2 linked regions of the Labilibaculum antarcticum genome follow. The protein of the gene in region 2 interacts with the protein of the main gene of each other region in a pairwise test. Links are inferred from orthologs where the notes say so. Each region holds a gene or a part of one and is shown on either strand. Other genes may lie near its edges. The genes, in order: lpdA and odhB.

Region 1 (3,157 bases), 350 kb from region 2 along the record:
CTATTTGAATTGTTTCAATACAATTTCTTTTTAAATGCTGTTTGTGCAGCTCTTTTGGCAAGTATTTCCTGTGGGATTATTGGTTCATATATTGTAGCGCGACGAATTGTTTTTATTAGCGGAGGGATTACACATGCTTCCTTTGGAGGAATTGGTTTGGCTTGGTATTTAGGATTGAATCCGGTATTTGGTGCGGCTGTTTTTGGGGTTTTATCTGCTTTAGGAATAGAGTGGCTTTCGAAAAAAACAGATGTGAGACAAGATTCGGTTATTGGAATTTTATGGGCTTTGGGAATGGCATTGGGAATTATTTTTATTTATATGACTCCTGGTTATGCACCAAATTTAATGAGTTTTCTGTTTGGAAATATTTTAACGGTGGGAGCCTTGGATTTGTATCTGCTCTTAGGTTTATGCCTAATCACAATTGCAATCTTTCTCTTTTTGCTACGGCCTATTTTGTTTGTTGCTTTCGATGAAGAGTTTGCACGAACACAGAAAGCTCCGGTTCAGTTTTTAAACTATTTAATGATATCATTAGTGGCTTTGGCCATTGTTTTAAATATTAGAGTGGTTGGAATTATTTTGGTGATCTCGTTTTTGACAATACCACAGACAATTGCGAATATGTTCACAAGCGATTTTAAGAAAATGATTCTGGGATCTATAGCATTTGGTATTCTGGGTTCGTTTATTGGTTTGCTGGTTTCTTATCGCATTAATGCACCATCGGGAGCCACTATTATCTTTTCATTTGTGATCCTGTTTATTGTGGCGAAAATTGTTCAATTGGCAATGATTTCGGCAAAACGTAAGAAAAGCAGTCTGATGCAATCGGATAGATGAAGGTAAATCATCAGAATAAAAAAGAAAATATAACTTAGTAAAGCATAATTTATACTAACATAAAGAACAAAATAAAAATGAGTTACGATTTAATAGTAGTCGGAAGCGGTCCAGGTGGTTACGTAGCCGCCATTCGCGCTTCACAATTGGGTTTGAATGTTGCAGTTGTTGAACGAGCCGAATTAGGTGGAATTTGTTTGAACTGGGGGTGTATTCCAACAAAATCTTTGCTGAAATCAGCACAGGTATTTGAATATATGAAACACGCCGGTGATTATGGATTAGTTGTCGATGGTGAGGTTAAACCTGATTTTGAAAAGGTTGTTTCTCGTAGTCGCGGCGTTGCCGAAAAAATGAGTGGTGGAATTCAGTACCTGCTAAAAAAGAACAAAATTGAGGTAATCAATGGTTTTGGTAAGTTGGTGGGAAATAAAACTGTTGAAGTAACTGCTGAAGATGGAAGTAAATCCAATCATGAAGCAAAGCATATTATTTTGGCAACAGGAGCACGTTCCCGTGAATTGCCAAATCTACCACAGGATGGAAAAAACATTATTGGATATCGTAAAGCTTTAACTTTGGATAAATTGCCTGAATCAATGATTATTGTTGGTTCTGGAGCAATTGGATCTGAGTTTGCTTACTTTTATTCAACCATGGGAACTAAGGTAACTTTGGTAGAATTCTTACCAGAAATTCTTCCTGTAGAAGATGAGGAAGTGTCTAAGCAAATGGGACGCAGCTTTAAGAAGAATAAGATCAAAGTCATGACTAATTCTACTGTTGAATCAGTAGAAGGATCTGATGGTGATTTAAAAGTTAATATCAAGAATAAAAAGGGTGAAATTGAAGTGCATGAGTGCGAAATTGTACTTTCAGCAGTAGGAATTGCACCAAATACTGAAAATATTGGCTTGGAAGAGGTAGGAGTCGCAACTGAAAATGGCAGAGTTCTGGTTGATGAATATTTTAGAACCAATGTGGAAGGCGTTTATGCGATTGGAGATATTCTAAAAGGTCCTGCTTTGGCTCACGTTGCATCGGCAGAAGGAATTTGCTGTGTTGAGAAAATTGCTGGAATGAATGTAGAACCAATCGATTATACTACAATTCCAGGATGTACTTATACAGTTCCAGAGGTTGCATCAATGGGATTAACTGAGAAAGCTGCGAAAGAAGCTGGTTACGAATTAAAGATTGGTAAATTTCCTTTCTCTGCATCGGGAAAAGCAAGTGCTTCCGGAGCAAACGAAGGATTCGTTAAATTAGTATTTGATGCTAAATATGGCGAATTGCTTGGAGCTCATATGGTTGGTGCTAATGTAACCGAAATGATTGCAGAGTTAGTAACTGCACGTAAGCTGGAAACAACTGGTCACGAATTGATTAAAGCAATTCATCCACACCCAACTATGTCGGAGGCCATTATGGAAGCTGCTGCAGCTGCTTATGGTGAGGTAATTCACATCTAAAAGATCTGAATAATAATAGTAGATAAAAGAGGGCGCCCAAAAATGGGTGCCCTTATTTTTTACCAGAATATTATTTTTTGTGTAAGGCTATTTCAGAACGAGACATCAAAAAACAAAAAAGAGGATGACCTAATTTTGGACACCCTCTTCATTACAATTTTATGTGTATATTATTTCATCTCCTCTTTTAAAAATTGGGCTGTAAATGATTTTTCACATTTCACTAAATCTTCCGGTGTTCCTTCAAATAGAATTTCACCGCCATTTCGGCCACCTTCAATTCCAATATCAATTACATGATCGGCAACCTTAATCACATCTATATTGTGCTCTATTACGATTACTGTATTTCCTTTATTCACCAAACGGTTTAACACCTCAAGCAAAACTCTCACATCTTCGAAATGCAAACCTGTAGTTGGTTCATCCAAAATATACATGGTTTGTCCGGTATCTCTTTTTGCCAGTTCTGTCGCCAATTTCACTCTTTGCGACTCACCTCCGGAAAGTGTTGTTGATGGCTGGCCTAAAGTAACGTATCCCAATCCAACATCCTGCAAAACTTTCAGCTTAATTAAAATAGAAGGAATGTGTTCAAAAAATTCTACTGCCTGATTGATGGTCATATCCAACACATCACCAATAGATTTTCCTTTGTAACGAACCTCTAATGTTTCCCTGTTGTATCGCTTTCCGTTGCACGCATCGCAATGCACGTAAACATCAGGAAGAAAATTCATTTCGATGGAACGAACTCCGGCTCCCTTACAGGTTTCGCATCGACCACCTTTCACATTAAATGAAAATCGACCTGCTTTGTATCCGCGAATTTGTGATTC
Region 2 (3,163 bases):
AATCATTGATACGAAGGTATCCAGAAACTCAAATTTCAATTGCTTTTTTATGATTTTCTCATCTTTCAGATTCCATTGCCGGCTTTGAATAATTTCCGAATGAAGAAACAAGTTGTGAGGCATTACAACAGCTCCCAATACACTCATAATTACAAGCATCGAACCTTGAGGGAAGCTTGGAGTTACCCATCCTGTCATGGCACTGTTCCAATCAATATCTACCAGCGATAGTTCATAAAAAAACGACAAACCAATCACCGATACAAATGCGATAATCCATTTCTCAATCATTCGGTATGCATTGGTATACAGCATAATCATAACGAATATGGTGACCAGCAAAGCTCCGGCTCTTATGGGTAAATCAAACAGCATATTTAAGCCGATAGCTCCTCCCAGTATTTCGGCCAGCGAGGTTGAAATAGAAGCCAGCATAGCCGATGAAAGAATCAATTTTGAATAGACAGGTTTAATGTAAATCATGGTAGCCTCCGAAAGACAAAGTCCTGTAGCAATGCCCAAATGCGCTACATTGTGTTGCAGAAATATCAACATGATGGTAGAAAGACTTACCATCCATAATAATGCATAACCATAGTCTGCTCCTGCAGCAAGGTTCGAAGCCCAGTTGCCCGGATCGATAAATCCGACGGTCACCAATAGCCCGGGACCAATGTATTTGAATATATCCAAGGCTCCATGTTGTGGTTTGTAACCTTTCTTGTCAATATTCCTTAATGATTTAAACATTATTTGTTCTGTTATTAAAAGTAAGTTGATACAATTATCCCAAGACTGAATGCTATTTTAGAAAGCGTGTTCAATTTCTGATAGAATTAGGATGGGGGGAGCACTTTTTTTCAAAATGCAAACCGGAAGCTGTATTAACTTCCGGTTTGTATTTTGTTATGCAATGAAAGATTCAAATCGGGAGATTATATCCCCAGCAATAATGAATCCGGATCTTTTCCTCCGAACAGCATTTTTTGTGGATTTTCAATCATTTCCTTCATCTTAACTAAGAAACCAACTGAATCCTTACCATCAATCACACGATGATCGTAGGATAGAGCGATGTACATCATTGGGCGAATTTCTACCTTGCCGTTTACAGCAATGGGTCGCTCAACAATATTGTGCATGCCCAAAATGCCCGATTGTGGAGGATTGATAATTGGAGTACTCAATAGAGAGCCAAACACACCACCATTGGTAATGGTAAAAGTTCCGCCAGTCATTTCATCCAAACTGATTTTACCCGTACGGGCTTTGTTGGCCAATCTCATTAATTCCTTTTCGATATCTGCCAAACCTAAGGTTTCGATGTTTCGGATTACCGGAACCATCAATCCTTTTGGTGTTTGCACCGCGATAGCAATATCGGTGTATTCAGGAGATACAATCTCCTCACCATCCATCATCGAATTTACCGACGGGTGAAGCTTTAAAGCCTCCGAAGCCGCTTTGGTAAAGAAGGACATAAAGCCCAGCTTAATATCGTGAGTTTCTACAAATTTCTTTTGATACTTGCTTCGCAATGCCATTACCGCAGTCATGTCTACTTCATTAAAAGTAGTTAGCATGGCAGTTTCATTCTTTACAGAAACCAAACGAGCGGCCAACTTCTTCCGAAGATTAGTCATTTTTGTGCGTTTGACTTCTCTTGAAATGCTTGTGTTTTGAGTTGGAATTACCGGTTGATTTCCTGAATTGTCAACTACCGCCTGAATGTCTTTTTTCGACAATCGTTGAATGCCTGCAATAACATCATCAACCGAAAGGTGATTTTCTTCCATCAATTTTTTCGCAACAGGAGAAATTTTAACATCCTTGTATGTTTCCGAATTTTTGGTTTTTGATTCGGATGCAACTACAGGTGCAGTCTTTTCAGCAGGAACTTCTTTTTTGGCTTCTTTAGGAGCAGAGGAAGCAGATGCTTCTCCTGCAAAACTGGTGTCAATTTTGCAGGCAACCGATCCAACAGCAACCGTATCGCCTTCCTGCGCCATGATCTGAATTTTACCACCTTCATCAGCAATAAGAGTCAGAGTCGCTTTATCCGATTCAACTTCTGCAATTTCCTGATCCTTTTCAACAATGTCACCCTCTGCAACAAACCAGTTGGCTATTTCTACTTCGGAAATGGATTCTCCGGGACTAGGTATTTTAATTTCGATCATCTTTATTGTATTATTGTTTTATCATCGGGTAAAAGTCACTAAACCTGCTACTTGTCTTGATACTTTGTATTTGGGTCTTTTGGTTTACATGATTAACTTACTTTTTTTCTCTGCAAAATATTCGTGCTGAAGCAGGATGTCTGCATGAGAACTGCCTTCCACACATTGCAATCCGCAATATTTCAGTTTTCGATCGCAATTGCATTTTCGAAATACCTTGTTTATAATTTCGTTTTGTCCTGCCAAATGAATCTTATTCAATCCGGTTGCCGGACTGCCACTAGATTGGCGTGCAACAGGAACCAGTTTAACATCCTTGTTTTTAAACTGGTAGTTGACAAATTGCCAGGCTCCCATGTTTTCAGGTTCTTCCTGAACCCACAAATGAAGAAGGGCATTTGGATATCGATTCAAAACTTGATCAATCTGTTTCTCAGGAAAGGGATACAATTGTTCCACTCGAACCAAGGCGATATCCTGAGCAAATAATTCTTCTTTTCGGGCCAGTAAATCGTAATAGATTTTTCCGGAACAGAAAACAACGCGGCGAACTTCTTCTGCAATTATATTATTGTCGTCAATAACTTCTTGAAACTGTCCTTTGGCCAATTCATCCATTTTCGAAACACATTTTGCATGACGAAGCAGACTTTTTGGTGTGAAGCAAATCAACGGAACCCGTATATCACGTTTCACTTGTCTTCGTAACATGTGAAACAAGTTGGCAGGTGTCGTTGGGTTTATAATTTGCATGTTGTTGTTTGCACATAAAGTAAGGAATCGCTCCATTCTTGCACTTGAATGTTCTGCTCCCTGACCTTCGTATCCATGCGGCAAATACATTACCAAACCATTTTTTATGCCCCACTTGTCTTCGGCAGCACTTATGTATTGGTCGATAACTGCCTGAGCAACATTATGGAAATCACCAAACTGGGCTTCCCAAATAGTCAGTCCGGTAGGATGAGCCAAAGCATATCCAT

What was found.
Region 1: the proteins of odhB (region 2) and lpdA interact in binary tests that used the Escherichia coli proteins (3 or more experiments, as listed by UniProt). The link is inferred for Labilibaculum antarcticum from one-to-one orthologs.

The regions. Positions count from the first base shown.
Region 1 is NZ_AP018042.1:3,085,288-3,088,444, forward strand. The notes cover bases 300-3,120. They hold lpdA (dihydrolipoyl dehydrogenase), read left to right. Parts: upstream 300-923; coding sequence 924-2,318; downstream 2,319-3,120. Other genes in these bases: ALGA_RS12180 (metal ABC transporter permease), read left to right, coding at 300-846; uvrA (excinuclease ABC subunit UvrA), read right to left, coding at 2,489-3,120. Also shown: more of ALGA_RS12180, read left to right, coding at 1-299; more of uvrA, read right to left, coding at 3,121-3,157. UniProt on the Escherichia coli protein: Lipoamide dehydrogenase is a component of the glycine cleavage system as well as of the alpha-ketoacid dehydrogenase complexes.
Region 2 is NZ_AP018042.1:3,432,599-3,435,761, forward strand. The notes cover bases 59-2,885. They hold odhB (2-oxoglutarate dehydrogenase complex dihydrolipoyllysine-residue succinyltransferase), read right to left. Parts: upstream 2,181-2,885; coding sequence 936-2,180; downstream 59-935. Other genes in these bases: ALGA_RS13620 (Nramp family divalent metal transporter), read right to left, coding at 59-750; ALGA_RS13630 (2-oxoglutarate dehydrogenase E1 component), read right to left, coding at 2,265-2,885. Outside these bases: more of ALGA_RS13620, read right to left, coding at 1-58; more of ALGA_RS13630, read right to left, coding at 2,886-3,163. UniProt on the Escherichia coli protein: E2 component of the 2-oxoglutarate dehydrogenase (OGDH) complex which catalyzes the second step in the conversion of 2-oxoglutarate to succinyl-CoA and CO(2).